DNA from 2 places in the Marichromatium sp. AB31 genome. Region 1 is predicted to be linked to the other one. Evidence: predicted binding sites of a transcription regulator. Region 1 holds the regulator's gene; the other holds the start of a gene.

Region 1 (8,609 bases):
CGGCGGGCTCTTCCTCGACTGGCGGCCCGCCCGCAGCCGAGACCTCGGCGGAAGTCGACGCGGTCGGCTCCGGGGGCACAGACTCGGCGGGCGCAGCACCGGACTGGGGCTGACCGCTGAGCGCATCGAGCAACGCCTCGAACTCCTGCTCGGTGATTTCATCCGCGGGCTCGGCACCCGCCGCCACGGACTCGGAGGGCGGCTCAGGCGCCGCCTCGGGCTCGGCAGGCACCGGCTCGACGGGAGCCGGGGGCGGCTCGGGGGCCGCCGCCGCAGGCGAGGCCAGCTGCTCGAGTTCGGCGATCAGTTCGGGCGCGGCGGGCTCGGGCTCCTTGCCCGATTGCAGGTCGCCGAACATGACGTTGACGACGTCGAGCACCCGCAGCACCGTATCCATCAACTGCGCATCGACATGACGCTCGCCGTTGCGCAGCAGATTGAACACGTCCTCGGCATGATGACAGACCGAGACCAGCGCATTGAGGTTGAGAAAGCCCGCGCCACCCTTGATGGTATGAAAACTGCGGAAGACCGAATTGAGCAGGTCGCGGTTCGCCGGATCCTGCTCCAGATCGATCAGTTGCTCGTTCAAGCCTTCGAGCAGCTCGCCGGCCTCGACCAGGAAATCCTGAAGAATTTCGTCATTCGGGTCGATTGGCATTCACCTTATCCTCTGAACTCGATGGGCTCGGGCAACTAGAAGCCGAGACTGGACAGCAGGGCATCGACGTCGTCCTGACCCGAAACGACATCCCCGAGATCGTCGCTGGTGTTGGGCACCGCCGGCCCGACACCACCCCGGGCGGGTTCCTCGGCCTTCTCGACGGTCGGCTCGACGGGCTTGGCGACAGCCCCTTCCATGCGTCCGCTGGAGAGTCGAATCAAGCCGACTAGGTTCTCCTCGACGTCCTGAACCAGACGGATGACCCGCCCGATGATCTGGCCGGTAAGGTCCTGGAAGTCCTGGGCCATCATGACCTCGGACATCAGCGAGCGCAGCCGCTCGGTCTCCTGACCGGTGGCGGAGAAGAAGGCGTCGAGCTCGCGCGCGAACTCGCGGAACTCATCGAGCGAGAGCTCGCGGCGCCGGAACCGCCCCCAACGCTCGGAGAGCCGCACCGCGCTGTCATGTACCCGCTCGGCGATCGGCAAGCCCTCGTCGACCGCATTGAGGGTGCGGTGCGTGGCCTGCTCGGTCATGGTGACGACATAGGAGAGCCGCTCCTTGGCGTCCGGGATCTCGTCCTGGGTGATCTCGACCAGACGCGAGTCGCCGCGGAAGCTCTGCAGCGCTTCGTGCAGCTCGCGGGTCAGCTTGCCGAGCTCCTCGAACAGCTCACGCTCGTAGGGGAAGCGCAACTGCTGGATGACCAGACGCGCGCCTTCCTCATCGCCGTTTTGGAGGTGTTCGACCAGCTCCTGCGCAAGTGCAAGCTGTGCGGTCAAACGTGTTTCGTCATTGTCCATCGATTGTTCCCAGGCCGAACGAAAAGGCTACCCGTGACATGGCTGGGCCGGCCATGGAGGCACGTGCCGGAGTGGGCTGAGTCCATGTGTCAGCGCCAGGGGCGAACGATGAGGCGACGGCCGGCGCAGCGCGAGACAGTCGCTTCAGCCCGACCCTAGCCTGCGACCCGCTCGAAGATCTTATCGATCTTTTCCTTCAGTGTCTCGGCGGTGAAGGGCTTGACGATATAGCCGTTGACGCCAGCCTGGGCCGCCTCGACGATCTGCTCGCGCTTGGCCTCGGCCGTCACCATCAGCACCGGCAGCTCCTTGAGCTCAGGGTCGGCGCGGACCTGGCGCAGCAGCTCGATGCCTTCCATGTTGGGCATGTTCCAGTCGGTGATGAGGAAATCGAAGCCACCGCTCTTGAGCATCGGCAAGGCCGTGCTGCCGTCGTCGGCCTCCATGGTGTTATTGAACCCCAGCTCGCGCAGCAGGTTCTTGATGATGCGTCTCATCGTGGAGAAATCGTCCACGACGAGGATCTTCATGCCTTTGTCCACACTGAACTCCCAGTGTCAATTGTCGGATTTATCGATCACAACAGCGACTCACTGCCCTCGCCGGTCCAGTCGGACAACCGTGAGCGCAAGCGGTGCAAGGCCTGACTGCGGATCTGGCTGACACGCGACTCGGTGATGCCGAGCACGGCGCCGATCTCGCGCAGGTTCAACGCCTCGTTGTAATACAGGTTCATGACCAGGCGCTCGCGCTCCGGCAAGCCACCCAGGGCCTGGGCCAGTGCCAGGCGAAACTGCGCCTGAGCGAGCTGCTCCGGGGGCGAATCCTCCGTCCCCGCCAACCAGCGATCGGCTTCCATCTCCGGGCCGCCCAGGTCTTCGATGCCGAGGACGTTGGCGCTCGCACTGTCCTGCAGCATCGCATGATAGTCCGCCAGCCCGATCTCAAGCTCGGCGGCGACCTCGGCGTCGCTCGCCGTGCGCCCCTCGCGCGTCTCCACCTCACGGATGGCTGCGGCGATGCGACGGGTGTTGCGATGGACCGAGCGCGGGGTCCAGTCCGCGCGGCGCAGTTCATCGATCATCGCGCCACGGATGCGTATGGTCGCATAGGTCGCGAAGGTCGCGCCCTGTCCCGCCTGGAACTGGCGCGCGGCCTCGATCAGCCCCACCATGCCCGACTGGACCAGGTCGTCGAGCTGCACCGACGGCGGTAGACGCGCCGCCAGATGATGCGCGATACGCTGTACCAGATCGACATTGGCCGCAACCAGCTCGTCGGGCCGGTCGGCCAGGCTAGGATACCCCTGCAATGGACGTTTCGGGGCCATCAGGCACTTTGCAACATCCGTTCGACGAAAAAGCCGATCCCGCCCAGGTCGGTCTCGGTGATGGGCCAACGATCGACCCGGGTCGCCAACTCGGTGAAGGCGCGCCCCGAGGGACTGCCCGGATACAGGTCGACCACAGGCCCGCGCCGCTGCACGGCCCGACGCAGGTTGTCGTCGAGCGGGATGATACCCGAGGCCTCGAGCATCACCTCCGGCAGGTACTGGGCGCAGACGGCCGAGAGCTTGCGCACCAGACGCCGACCGGCCTCCGGCGAGCTCAACATGTTGCAGACCATGCGGAAACGACGCAAGCCGTGATCCTGGTGCAGCACCTTGATCAGTGCATAGGCGTCGGTGAGCGATGCCGGCTCGTCACAGACCACCACCATCACTTCCTGAACCGCCTTGCAGAAGGCGGTGACCGACTCCTGGACGCCGGCCGAGGTATCGACGATGAGCACGTCGAGCGGCTGACGGTAGGAGCTGAAGGCACGGATCAGCCCGGCATGCTCGGCGGGGCTGAGATTGGCCATGCTGGCGATACCCGAGGCCGAGGGCACCAGCTGCATGCCCTGCGGGCCTTGCACCAACACATCCTCGAGTCCCTCGACCCGCCCTTCGACGAGATCGTACAGGGTCTTGGTCGGGCGCAGTCCGAGCAGCAGATCGGCGTTGGCCAGACCGAGGTCGGCGTCGAACAGCATCACCCGCCGTCCCATGCGCGCGAGCGCGACGGCGAGATTGACCGAGACATTGGTCTTGCCGACGCCCCCCTTGCCGCTGGCGACGGCGATACTCCTGAGCCGATTGCTAGGCGGTTGCATGGGCAGGCGTCCTGAAGGGCAAGACCGACTCCAGAACCATGCTGCCCTGTTCACCAGACGTCCGCGTGGACGCCGGCATCGCGTTCATTGCCAGACCATCGAGAGAGGCGCGGGCGCCGCCCGGCGCACGCATGGCGTGCGCCCGCTCCTGGAGCGCCAAGCGGGTGAGATAGAGTGTATCGACCTTGTGGAAATCTTCGGTCATGCGTTGACCATCGCTATAAAAAATCAAACCGAGCCGCTGCTCCATCAACACGGACAGGGTCTCGCCGAGCTGTTCCGTCTCGTCCACCTTGGTCAACACCAGGGCCGAGGGTTCGCTCGACTGGAACGCCTCGAGCACCTGTCTGAGCACCATCGACTGATGGGTAGCGGCAATTACCAGCCAGGTCTCGAGCTCGATGCGCTCGCGCACCTGCGCAAACAATCGACGCTCGGCGGCATCACGCGCGGCATGCCCGGCCGTATCGATGAGAATCAGTCTGCCATCACCGGCGCGACTCGACAACGCCGCCAGCTCATGCTCGTTCTCGAGCAGCATCACCGAGACCCCGGCCATCTGCCCGAACGCCTGCAACTGCTTGTAGGCGCCAATGCGCTGGCGGTCAAGTGAGACCAGGCTGACCGAGTCGCGTCCCATGCGCCGGATCTGGCGCAGCGCCAACCGCGCCAGGGTGGTGGTCTTGCCCACCCCGGTCGGCCCCACCAGCGCCAGCATGCCCCCATGGTCGAGCACCGGCGACTGTGCCGTCGGGATCGCCGCCGAGAGCCGCGCGCGCAGCCGCGACCAGGCGCTCTCGACCGAGGTCTCCTCGAGGATCCCGCCGGCGAGACTGCGCGCGAGCTTCTCGGTGAAGCCACAATCGGTCAGGCGCGTCACCAGTTCGGCGGCGAGCGGATGACGCGCCGCCCAGCGCGCCGACTCGCTGGCGTTCTGGTGTTGCACCAGCAGGCTGCGCAGGTCGCAGAGTTCACGCCGCATGGCCGCGATCTCGGGGTCGGTGGGCAGGGTCGCGGTCGCCGGCACCGCCGGGCGCGGAGCACGCGCCTCGGGCGCGCTCGCGCGCTCGCGGCGTGGCGCACGGGTCGGTACCGTCGGTGCCGGCGCGGCGGCCTGATCGCCCTCGTCGAGCGCGGCGATCACCTCCAGCATGCCATCGACCCGACGACTCGACAGGATCACCGCATCCGGTCCCTGCAGCTCGCGCACCTGACGCATCGCGTCGCGCATGTCCCGTGCCGTATAGCGCCTCACACTCATGGTCGTACTCCTGCTCGCTCAATCATGCCTTTGCCGGAGCGGCGTCGCCCTGCCCCACGGTGGCCACCACCCGGATCTTGCGGTTGTCCGGGATCTCGGTGAAGGCCAGCACCGTCAGGCTGCTGACGGCGCCGCGCAACCAGCTCGCGACCCAGGTACGGATCTCCGGGGCGACCACCAGCACCGCTGGCGCCCCCTCCATCTCCTGGCGTCTGGCCGCGTCGGCCACCGAACGCTGAACCCGCTCAGCCAGTCCGGGTTCGAGCCCGACGGTCTCGCCCTGACTGCCTCGCAGCGACTTATGCAAGAGTTGCTCCAATGTTGGCTCAAGGGCGATCAACGGCAGCTCGCCCGCAGGCCCGACCAGGTCCTGGACGATCGAGCGCGCCAGCGCGACCCGCACCGCCGCGGTCAGAGCGCCGGGATCTTGACTCTTCTGCGCCTGCTCCGCCAGGGTCTCGGCGATGGTGCGCATGTCGCGGATCGAGACCTGCTCGGCGAGCAGGTTCTGCATCACCTTGAGGATCGCGCTCAGCGACAGCGTCTTCGAGAGCAGGTTCTCGACCAGCTTGGGCGAGCGCCGGCCGAGCTGATCGAGCAGGTGCTGGACCTCTTCGTGACCGATCAGTCGGTGGGCATTCTCGCGAAACACCTGCGAGAGATGGGTGGCGATCACGGTCGCGGCATCGACCACGGTGTAGCCCGCGCCCTGGGCGTTCTCGCGATCGCTCGGATCGATCCACAACGCATCGAGGTTGAAGGTCGGGTCCTTGGTCGGGGTGCCGGGGACGGTGCCGAAGACCTGTCCCGGGTTGATCGCCAGCTCGCGATCGGGGAAGACCTCGGCCTCGGCCTGGGTGACCCCGAGCAGCGAGATACGGTAGTGGTTGGGACCGAGCTCGAGGTTATCGCGGATGTGCACCGGCTGGATGAGAAATCCGAGCTCCTGCGAGAGCTTGCGCCGAATGCCCTTGATCCGTCCCATCAGCTGCCCGTTCTGGCCGCGATCGACCAGCGGGATGAGCCGGTAGCCGACCTCGAGCGCGACCAGGTCGACCGGCGGCACATCCTCCCAGGAGAGTTCGCGCTCCTCCGGCGCCGGCGGCATCTCCACCCCGGGCGGGAGCTGGTCGACCTCCTCGGCGCCGGCCGGCTGGGCGCTGCGACGACTGAGCAGATAGCCGCCGCCGGCCATCATCGCCGCAAGCCCGAGGAAGACCATATTCGGCATCCCCGGGATGGCGCCGAGGATGCCGAGCACGGCGGCGGCGACGAACAGTGCCCGCGGGTTCTCGAACATCTGTCCGAACACCTGCTGCCCCATGTCCTGCGCCGTCGAGGTGCGGGTGACGATGATCGCCGTGGCCGAGGAGAGCATCAGCGAGGGGATCTGCGCCACCAGCCCGTCGCCGATGGTCAACAGCACATAGACGTTGCCGGCCTCGCCGAAGGACATGCCGTGCTGGGTGGTGCCGATGACGATGCCGCCGAGGATATTGATGAAGAGGATGAGGATGCCGGCGATGGCGTCCCCGCGCACGAACTTGCTCGCACCATCCATCGAGCCGTAGAAGTCGGCCTCCTGGGCGATGTCCTCGCGCCGCGTACGCGCCTCGTCCTGGGTGATCAGCCCGGAGTTGAGATCGGCGTCGATGGCCATCTGCTTGCCCGGCATGGCATCGAGGGTAAAACGCGCGCTGACCTCGGAGATACGCCCCGCGCCCTTGGTGACCACCACGAAGTTGATGATCACCAGGATGGTGAAGACCACCAGACCGACGGCGAAGTTACCGCCGAGCACGAAGTCGCCGAAGGCCTGGATCACCTGCCCGGCGGCATCGGTGCCATCGGCGCCGCGCAGCAGGATCACCCGGGTCGAGGCGACGTTGAGCGCAAGACGCAGCAGGGTGGCGAGCAGCAACACCGAGGGGAAGGCGGCGAAATCGACCGGGCGCGGGGTGTAGACGGCCACCATCACCACGATCAGCGACAGCGAGATGTTGAAGGTGAACAGCAGATCGAGCGCCAGCGGCGGCAGCGGCAGCACCATCATCGACAGCAGCGCGATGAGCAGCAGCGGCGCGCCCAGCCCGAGCCGGCTCAGGCCCCCGAGGCGTTCACTGAATCCGGCCACTAGCGTTTACCCCGTGCGGCGCGGGCGGCCTCGCGCGGATCGAGATATTCATCGGGCACAGGCAGATCGGTCGGCATCGATACCTCGGGGTCGTGACGCTTGAGCTGATAGACATAGGCGAGGATGCGCGCCACGGCGACGAACAACCCACCGGGGATCTCCTCGCCGAGATCGGTGGTGAAATAGATCGCACGCGCCACCCGCGGCGCCTCCACCCGGATGATGTCGTGCTCGTCGGCGAGCCCGCGAATCGCCCCGGCGACCTCGCCAACCCCCTTGGCGAGCAGCCGTGGAGCACGCATTCGCGCCGGCTCGTAGACGATGGCCACGGCATAGCGGGTGGGGTTGGTGATGACCACGTCGGCCTTGGGCACCTCGGCCATCATCCGCCGGCTGGCCATCTCCTGCTGCAGTTGACGGATGCGTCCCTTGACCTCGGGCTTGCCGTCGGTCTCCTTGTACTCGTCCTTGAGCTCCTGACGGGTCATGCGCAGCTGCTTGTTGTGGTTCCACAGCTGGAAGGGTACGTCGACCGCAGCAATCAGCACCAGCGCCGCCGAGACCAGCAGAAAGATCCATACTGCCATGTCGGCGGTATGGAAGATCGCCTCCTTGAGCGGCTCCTCGCCGAGATGCAGCAACTCGTCGGAAACGCTCCAGAGCACCATGCCGGCGACCAGGGAGACGATCACGAACTTGGCAAGTGTCTTGCCAAGTTCGAGCAGTGCCTGGGCGGAGAACTGGCGCTTGATCCCCTTGAGCGGATTGAGCTTGTCGAGCTTGGGGGACATCGCCTGCGCCGAGAAGTTGGCACCGCCGATCAGGATCGGCCCGAGTAGCGCGACCACGAAGAGCAACGCGAACAGCGGCGCGAGGGTCAGCAACGCGCGACCGATCTGGCTGGCCAGATAGGGCAGCAGTCGCTGGGTGTCGTAGAACAGCTCGCGCTCCAGGGTGAAGCCATCGGCCATCTGGGCGGCGAGCTGGCCGCCGAGATGACCACCGAAGAACACCATGAAGCCGGCACCGGCGAGCAACACCATCAGGGTGTTGAACTCTCGCGAGCGTGGCACCTGGCCTTTTTCGCGCGCCTCGCGTTGGCGTTTGGCGGTCGGTTCTTCGGTTTTTTCCTGGCCGTTCTCGTTCTCGGCCATGTCACACCCCGAGCAGCCGCTGGATCAGCAGGAAAGCGGCGGTGAGCAGATCCCCGATCCGCGCCGGCAGCCCCGGCAGGATCAGTATGATGAGCACGAACCCCATCAGCAGGGTCACCGGGAAACCGACCGCGAAGATGTTGAGCTGAGGCGCGGCACGGGTGACCACGCCCATGGCGAGATTGACCAGCAACAACGAGGCCACCGCCGGCAGCGCGATCAGCAAGGCGCCGGCGAACATGGTGGTACCGAACCCGGCGATGCGCCAGAAGTCCTCGGCAACCAGCCCCTGCATCCCCACCGGCATCACCTCGAAGCTCAGGGTCATCAGCTGGAGCAACACCAGATGGGCATCGAAGGCGAGGAACAAGAGCGTGGTGAGGATCACGAAGTACTGCGACACCATCGGCACCTGTACCCCGCCGGCGGGGTCGATCAC
Region 2 (8,609 bases), on a different contig from region 1:
CGATGCCGTGCAATCGCGACCCCGTCGCCCCCGAGGGCATGCTGGCGATCACCGGTGCAGGTGGTCACGGCGCCCTCACCACTGCCCAGATCCTGCTTGCCGCGCTCGGTCGCGCCGGTGTCCACGGGTTGCTGACGCGCGCCGCCGGTCCGCAGATCCGCGGCGGCGAGTCGGCCGCCACCCTCCGCTTCGCCTCGCGCCCGGTCGCCTGCATGGCCGATCGGCTCGACTTGTTGCTCGGGCTCGACTGGGCCAATGTCGAGCGCTTCGTCGACGAGCTGCCGGTCGACGCCGACACCCTCATCCTCCAGGACGTCGCCAGCGCGCCGCCGCCGCCCTGTCTGACCGGGTGCGGCGCACGGGTGCGGGCGCTGCCGCTCGCCGCGCGCGCCGCCGAGATCCCCGGGGGGCGCGCCAACATGGTCGCCCTGGGCGCGCTCGGCGGCTGGCTGGGGTTGTCTCATGCGGCGCTGAGCGCGGCCAGCGAACGGGTGCTGGCGAGCAAGGACGCCGCCACCCGCGCTGCGGCCATCGCCTGTCTGGAAGCGGGGCTGGGGCTGGTGGAGCAGGGTGGGTGTAGGCCCGTTGGCGACGCTGCCGGGCTGTGGAACCTCAGCGGTAACGAGGCCGCCGGTCTCGGCGCGCTGCGCGCCGGGGTGCGCTTCGTCGCCGCCTACCCGATCACCCCGGCGACCGAGCTGCTCGAATGGCTGGCGCCGCGGTTGCCGCAACGCGACGGTCAGCTGCTCCAGGCCGAGGACGAACTGGCGGCGGTGAACATGGTCATCGGCGCGTCCTTCGGCGGGGTGGCGGCGCTGACCGCCACCTCCGGCCCCGGACTGAGCCTGATGGTCGAGGGGCTGGGACTGGCGGTGGCCAGCGAGACCCCGCTGGTGGTGGTCGACGTGCAGCGCGGCGGTCCCTCGACCGGGATTCCCACCAAGACCGAGCAGTCCGATCTCGGTCTGGCGCTCTACGGGCTCCACGGCGATGCCCCGCACCTGGTGCTCGCGCCCCTCGGTATCGCCGATTGTTGCTTCACCCTGGAATGGGCGGTGGGGCTCGCCGAACACCTGCAGACGGTGGCCATCGTGCTCTCCGACCAGGCGCTCGGCCAGTCGCGCGCCATCGTCGATCCGCCGCCACGGGCCCCGCTGCTGCCGCCCCGACTGGTGCCCGACGGGCCCCTCGATGCGCCCTTCCAGCGTTATGCACCGAGCGTCGACGGACGCTCGCCGATGCCCGCACCCGGCCGGTCGGGCTGCCGCTATGTCGCCGAGGGACTGGAGCACGACGCCTCGGGGACGCCCTCGAGCCTGGCCGCCGATCATCGCCAGCAGCTCGACAAGCGCGCGCGCAAGCTCGACGGTCTCGATCCGGGGCCCGATTGGGCCGAGATCCGTGGTCGGGGTACGCGTTGTCTCGTCACCTGGGGGAGCAGCGCCGGGGCGGTGTTCGAGGCCGCCGCGCGGCTCACCGCAGCGGGGCATCCGACCCGGGTGATCGCGCTGCGGCTGATCGCCCCGCTGGCGCGCGCTGCGCTGCGCGAGGCGCTCGATGGCGCGGCGTGGATATGGGTGGTCGAACTCAATCAGGACGGCCAGCTGTTTGCCCATCTCCATGCCCAGCGGGTGCTGCCGCCACAGGCGCGCGCGCTGGCCCGGCCCGGCCCCCTGGCGTGGCGACCGGGCGAGATCGTCGCCGCGGTGCTGGATGCGGAGGAGACCGATGACTGAGTCGCAATCACCGACCACCTCGACCCTGCGTGCCCGTGACTACAAGTCCGGGGTGACACCGGTGTGGTGTCCGGGCTGCGGACATCACGGCGTGCTCGCGGCGCTGACCCGGGCGCTGGCCCATCTCGAGTTGCCGCGCGAGCGCCTGGCGCTGATCTCCGGCATCGGTTGCTCCTCGCGGCTGCCGGCCTATGTCGCCGCCTACGGCTTCCACGGCGTGCACGGTCGCGCCCTGGCGCTCGCCGGCGGTCTCAAGGCGGCGCGCCCCGAACTCACCGTGCTGGTGCTCGGGGGCGACGGCGACGGTTTCTCGATCGGCGGCAATCACTTCCTGCATGCCTGTCGGCGCAACCAGGACCTCACCTATGTGGTGATGGACAACGAGGTCTACGGCATGACCAAGGGACAGGCCTCGCCGACCACCGCGCCCGACTGGCAGCAGGCCAAGCTCACGCCGCACGGCACCGGGATGCCGCGCTTCCTGCCCACCGCGATCGCTCTGGCCGCCGGCGCCGGATTCATCGCCCGGGGCTTCTCCGGCGATCCCGCGGGCTTGAGCCGGTTGCTGGTCGAGGCGATCGAGTATCCCGGATTCGCCCTGGTGCACGTGCTCACCCCCTGTCCCACCTTCAGGCCCGAGCATCGCGACTGGAAGGGGCGGGTGCATGTCGATGACACGGGGCCGAGCACCGATCCGGTGGCGGCGGCGCGCCGGATCCAGGCCGATGACGGCAAGACCCTGGGGCTGCTGTTTCGCCGCGCCCTCACGCCCTGGCGGGCCGAGCAGGCTCCCGCGTGCACGCTCGAAGAGATCGAGTCGGGGCTGCTGGCATGAGCGCGGGCCCGGGGTCGGTGGATTCTCTCGCGGCGCTGCTCGCCCACGCGTTCGAACTCGAACACGCCAGCCACGAGCGCTATACCGAACTCGCCGCCGGGATGGCGCTGCACCACAATGCGCCCGCGGCGGCTGCGTTCGATCGACTGGCCGGGCTCAGCGAGGCCACCGTGGCCCGGGTCGAGCACCGCGCGCGTGGGCTGTGTCTGCCGCGCATCGCGCCCTGGGACTTCGCTTGGTGTGGTGACGGTGCGCCGGCGCCCGATGTCGGCGGGGAGGGCGTCGACTATCTGATGAGCGTGGCCGAGGTGCTGGAGCTGGGCATGCGCGATGCCCGGTGTCGTCGTGACTTCTATGCCGGGTTGGTCGATCAGGCGGCGCCCGAGGTTCGCGAACTCGCCGTGTTACTGGCCGCCGCGAGCCGCGCTCAGTTCGAGCGGCTCGCGGCGTGGCGCGCGGCCTGTGCCTCGGGGGCGCGACTCGATGACTGGGATCCGCCCAACCTGCCCGAGTAGTCCTCAGTCATCGCTGTCGGTGCGCCGTGGCGCGAAGGCGTCGAGCAGTCGGCTCATGTGCGAGCGGAAGTCGTCCTGCTGCTGCTTCTCGGCGCTGACGAAGCGCTCATCCTGCTCGACCAGGCCCTGCATCAGCTCGGCACCGCTGGCGCGGGCGTCCTCGAGGAAGCCGAGCGCAGGCTGCGAGAAGCGCTCCTGCATCTGATCCATCAGCTGACCGATCCGACGACCGGGGCGCTCGCTCTGCGAGTCGTTGCCGAGTTGCTGGGTCTCCTGATAGCGCTGGGCCTGAGCGACCGAGTAGCTGGTACTCGAACTCATGTTCAGCTCCATGCGCGAGAGCTGCCCGGCGTCGAACGAGAGACTGCCGGCCTGGGAAAAGGCCGCCTGCACGTCGCCCTGGAAGAAGCTGTTGGCCAGCTCGCTGGTGTCCTGTACCAGGTTGCGGATGGCGTCGAGCTCTTCGGTGTCGAGATCACCCTTGACGCTGAAGCTGTAGTTGCTGGAGGCGCTGCGCGAGACGTCGAACTGCGCCACCTGATTGCCCTCGCTGTCGCGTGCGAGTGCTGCAGTGGCGCTGTAGTCGAGCTGCTGGCCGAAGTCGATACGCACGCTGTCGCCGTCGCGGGTGCGCACCTCGAGCGAGAAGGACTCGGCGTGCTGGAAGCGCTCGGCGACGCCGATGGCGGTAGTGGCGCTGCTCGCCGTGCTCTGGCCGCCGGGGGCCAGGCCGTCGAGCGCGGCGAAGGTCAGTTGCTCGGTCTCGTCGAGCTGTTCGGCGACCTTGCCCTGGAGCATGTCGAGGTTGGAGAGGATCTCGCGCGCCTCCTCGAAGCCCTTGCGTGCGCCCTCGACGGCCTGCTGATAGAGCTGTTCGACCTCGGCCTCGGAGCGGCCACGGGCGCGGGCGCTCTCCAGCCCGGTGGCCACCGCATCGGCGATGCGGTTGGCGACCTTCTCCGGGGTGAAGTTCTCGGCGTCGAGCTTGCGCACGGCATTGGCGTCCATGCCGGGGATGTGCGCGGCGAGTCGCTCGAGCACCTGCTGCTGTGGCGCCGCTGCGCTGCCGTCGCGGGTCGCTGTCGTCGGCGAGCCCGATGCGCCGGCACCCGAGCGCAGGGTCGTGAGCGATTGGAGCTGCGAGACGGATGAGTGGAGCGAGATCATCTCTGGGCCTCCGGGGCGAGTCTGTTCCATCCCTGAGTAACGGCCGCGGCAAGAGGTTCTTGAATCTTAGCTATCAGCGATCAGCCTCCAGCTGCCAGTCATGGCTGCCAGCCTTCGGCGCTGGCAGCTGGTCGCTGGTGGCTGAACCACCAACGGCGAGTCTCCAGCTCTCGGCCTTAGTCATGGGCGCTAGCCTTCCCTGGCGGCTGGCGGCTGGCGGCTGGCGGCTGGCGGCTGGCGGCTGGCGGCTCAGATATGGAAACGCCCGAGCAGGGTCTGGAGTTCGAGGGCGAGCGCGGCCAGGGCCTCGCTGGCGTGGGCGATCTGGCCGGAGGTGGTGGCGGCGTGCGCGGTGCCGTCGTTGATGTTGGAGACGCTGCGGTTGACCTCCTCGGCGACCGCGGACTGCTCCTCGGCAGCGCTGGCGATCTGGGCATTCATGTCGGTGATGGTGCTGATCGACTGGGTGATGGTCTGAAAGGACCCGGCGGCGTGCGTGGTCTGGGCGACGCCTTCGCCGGCCTTGGCGCGACCGCGCTCCATTGCCTCGACCGCGCCGAGCGCGCCGCCCTGCAATCGTTCGATCATCTCCTGCACCTCGGTGGTCGAGGCCTGGGTGCGACTGGCAAGGTTGCGCACCTCGTCGGCGACCACCGCGAAGCCGCGCCCGTGCTCACCGGCGCGTGCCGCCTCGATCGCGGCGTTGAGCGCGAGCAGATTGGTCTGGTCGGCGATGGCGCGGATCACGTCGAGCACCTTGCCGATCTCCTCGCTGTCGGCGGCGAGGCGCGAGATCGCCTCGGCCGCGCTCTCGACCTCGAGGGCCAGCGCATCGATGGTGGTGTTGGCCTCGCCGACCACGGCGCTGCCGGCCTCGGCCTCGTTGTCGGTGTTCTGAGCCGCCTGCGCGGCCTCGGCGGCGTTGCGTGCGACCTCGGCCACGGTCGAGGCCATCTCGTGCATCGCGGTGGCGACCTGCTCGACCTCGCGCTGTTGCTGGGCGACGTGTTCGCGGCTCTCGGTGCTGGTCCCGGAGAGCTGCTCGGCGGCGGCCGAGAGTTGGCTGGCGGCGCCGGCGACCTGGCTGACCAGCGTGTGAATGCGCGCGATGAAGGCATTGAAGGCGTGCGAGAGATCGGCGATCTCGTCGTTGCCGTGGACCTCGAGACGCTGGGTCAGGTCGCCCTCGCCCTCGGCGATGTCACGCAGTCGCGCGGTGGTGGCGCGCACCGGTCGGACCACCAGGCGGGTGAGCAGCACGCCGAGCAGGGCCGCGAGCACCAGTGCGACGCTGGCCGCGCCCAGCATGCTCCAGCGTGCCAGCTGGCTGGTCTCTGCGGAGATGGCGATGCTCTCCTGCTGCTGGGCCTGGAGCGATTCCTCGAGCACCCCGAACAGATGGCGCAGGGTCTGCAGGTAGGCGAGGGTCTCGTTGCGATAGATGCGCAGCGCCTGATCGTGATCGCCGCGCTGTAGTGCGGTGTTGATCCGCTTGGCCGACTCGTGGACGGCGCGATGCGGGACCGCGATGGTGTCGAAGGCGGCGCGGAACGCTTCGGGGTAGCGCGCATAGCCCGGGTCGTTGCGCAGGCTGTCGTACCACTTGCCGAAGTCACACCGGTGCGGGTCGAGTTCGCCGGTGAAGGGTTGGTCGAGCAGCAGACTGAGCCCGAGATCGTTGACCCAGGCCAGGTGGTCGATCTCCTTGACCAGCTGGAAGTTGGATTGCTCGAAGCTCTTGATCAGCGCCTGCTGGACCTTGTCGGTGCGTTGCAGTCCACTCCAGCCGATCAGCGCGATCAGCAGCATGAAGACGAGTATGACGGTGAGGGCCAGGCCGATCTTGCGGCCGAGGCTGAGATGGATGCGGGACATGTTGGCTCGGTTGTTCTTGACTGTGCGTGTGGACCGGGGCGGTCCTGGTCGTTGTCTTGCCGAGCGGCGATGCGGGCGGGGTCGGACGTGATGAGTGCGGGCGCCCGGATGGGCGGGCCACGTCAAGACCGGGCGTGATCCGTGCGCTCGGGCGATTGGATCCTCGGGCGAGCGATCCCTGCTTCGCGAACTCCTTCAGACCATGCGCCCGGGGCGATTGCCACGCGATTGTAACCTGATCGTCACCGGGTGTCCGGGGTTCAGGTCACGGAAACCCGGTGACTTTTGTACGCCGGGTGTCCGTGTTGCCGGCGAAGGTCGAGGCGGCCGTGGGGCGGTTCGGGCCGCGCGACGACGGGCCGATCAGGCCTGGGGTTCGGCGCCGCCCTGCGGGCTGGGTTCGCCGTCGCCGAGCAGTGCCCAGAATAGCACCGCGACCCAGCCGACGAGGGTCCAGCCGAAGAGCACATTGATGAGAGTGATGCGCAGACGTCTGGTCAGTCCGCGGTCATGGGCGATCAGCCCGGGCAGCACATAGAGGGTGAGGAAGACCGCGGAGAGGAAGAGACCGCTGACGTCGATCGGGTAGAGCGCGTTGATCCCGACCAGCACGACCAGCCAGCCGAGCAGCAGCGCGGTGACGCTGAGACGCAGCCCGAGCGCCTGGGCGAGCCGCATCGGTGCGGACGAGGCGATGCGGTCGATGGTGTCGCGCCAGTCGGTGCGGGTCTCCGGGGTGGGGTGTTCCTGGGCCATGCTCGATGTCTCCAAAGTGCGAGAAGGGGGCAGCATAGTCCAGAACCCGGGCGAGTCGGAAGCGAGCCGGCGGGTCAGCCGGGCAGGGGCGGGGCGGCGTGCGCTCGGTAGCGGCTGGGGGCGACCCCATAGCGCGCCTGGAAGCGGCGCGAGAAGTGGCTCGGGCTCTGGAAGCCGACCTCGTAGGCGACGCGGGTGACGGCCATCCCTAGGTCGAGCAGCTCGGCGGCACGGCGCAGCCGACGCTCGAGCAGATAGGCGTTGGGGGTGCAGCCGAGCAGGGCGGCGAAGCGGGCATAGAATCGGGTGCGCGACATGCAGCTCAGTCGGCACAGCCGCTCGATGTCGAGCGGCTGGGCGAGATGACGCTCGATATGGTCGAGCACCGCGCTGAAGGGGTCGTGATCGGGCTCGGCGGCGGCGCAGGCGAGCAGGAACTCGCGCCCCTGCTGGCGCAACAGCCGGCCCAACAGCTCGTCGACGCCGTGATCGAGTACCAGGTCGTTGTCGGCGTCGGCCTGGAGAAAGCTCCCGGCGATGCGTTCGAGCAGGCGCTGGGTGGCCTCCGAGTGATGGCCGTGCCAGCTGTGCCGAGACACCGTCTGCCAGCTCCCGCGCCCGCGCGGCAGCGGCGCGTGGCGATCGAGCCGGTCGCACAGTCGGCGCAGTCGCTCGCGCTCGACGGCGATGGTCAGGCAGCGCGTCGGTCGTTGCAGCGTCGCCTCGGGGAAGTCGATCAGCACCTGCTCGCCGGGGGCGAGCACATAGGACTGGTGCGGCAGGAAGTCGTGCGCCGGGTGCGGGCCGTGCATCCGCTTGCGGCCCTGGGTCATCGCGCAGTAGAGCAGCTCCTCGGCGCGCAGCGGCACGTCGCGGGCCGGGGCGAAAGTGTCGTAGATCGACAGCTCGGCCGCGTGACGCGCGAACAGCGTGCGGTTCTCGATCAGGTCCACCGGCGGTTGCGATGGCAAGGCGGTGTTCAACGACATCGGTACGCTTGGCGACATGCTGTTCCCTCCGTGGTCCCCGGGCCTGGACTGTCAGGCCAGTCTTGGGGACTGCGGGGCAAGTATTCGATGGTCATGCCCCGTTAACGTCCTGTTGCCGGCACGGCGCGTGTCTTGCCGCCCAAGCGATGACGACAACAGGAGGATCTGAGCCATGATCTATGCCAACCCTGGTGATCCCGGCGCCGTGGTGCGCTTCGCCGAGCGCTATGAGAACTTCATCGGTGGCGAGTGGGTCGCCCCGGTCAATGGTCGCTACCTGGACAACGTCAGCCCGGTCAACGGCCAGGTGTTCTGTCAGGTGGCTCGCTCGGACGCCGCCGACATCGCCCTGGCGCTCGACGCCGCCCATGCCGCCGCCCCGGCCTGGGGGCGGACCTCGGTGACCGAGCGCTCCAACCTGTTGCTCAAGGTCGCCGATCGGATCGAGGCCAACCTGGAGCGGCTGGCGGTGGCCGAGAGCTGGGACAACGGCAAGGCGGTGCGCGAGACCCTGGCCGCCGACATCCCGCTCGCCGCCGACCACTTCCGCTACTTCGCCGGCTGTATCCGCGCCCAGGAAGGCTCGATGGCCGAGATCGACGAGCACACCGTCGCCTATCACGTCCACGAGCCGCTGGGCGTGGTCGGGCAGATCATCCCCTGGAACTTCCCGCTGCTGATGGCCGCCTGGAAGCTCGCCCCGGCGCTGGCCGCGGGCAACTGCTCGGTGCTCAAG

The links. The regulator FliA, encoded in region 1, starts transcription of late flagellar genes. The targets are predictions, from matches to a motif close to GCTAAAGTTNNNNNNNNNNCNGCCGATA.
Region 2: the regulator FliA is predicted to act here: its motif matches at 4,291-4,318, upstream of EBL84_RS05575 (DUF5610 domain-containing protein).

What each region holds. Positions count from the first base shown of each region.
Region 1 covers NZ_RHFI01000012.1:68,103-76,711, forward strand. The annotation lists gene EBL84_RS10680 (chemotaxis protein CheA) at 1-661, opposite strand, end outside; gene EBL84_RS10685 (protein phosphatase CheZ) at 697-1,467, opposite strand; gene cheY (chemotaxis response regulator CheY) at 1,623-1,997, opposite strand; gene EBL84_RS10695 (RNA polymerase sigma factor FliA) at 2,045-2,800, opposite strand; gene EBL84_RS10700 (MinD/ParA family protein) at 2,797-3,621, opposite strand; gene flhF (flagellar biosynthesis protein FlhF) at 3,608-4,882, opposite strand; gene flhA (flagellar biosynthesis protein FlhA) at 4,905-7,016, opposite strand; gene flhB (flagellar biosynthesis protein FlhB) at 7,016-8,170, opposite strand; gene fliR (flagellar biosynthetic protein FliR) at 8,172-8,609, opposite strand, start outside.
Region 2 covers NZ_RHFI01000005.1:7,292-15,900, reverse strand. The annotation lists gene EBL84_RS05590 (2-oxoacid:acceptor oxidoreductase family protein) at 3-1,736, shown strand; gene EBL84_RS05585 (2-oxoacid:ferredoxin oxidoreductase subunit beta) at 1,729-2,571, shown strand; gene EBL84_RS05580 (rubrerythrin) at 2,568-3,086, shown strand; gene EBL84_RS05575 (DUF5610 domain-containing protein) at 3,090-4,253, opposite strand; gene EBL84_RS05570 (methyl-accepting chemotaxis protein) at 4,503-6,128, opposite strand; gene EBL84_RS05565 (superinfection immunity protein) at 6,492-6,884, opposite strand; gene EBL84_RS05560 (AraC family transcriptional regulator) at 6,959-7,891, opposite strand; gene EBL84_RS05555 (aldehyde dehydrogenase family protein) at 8,046-8,609, shown strand, end outside.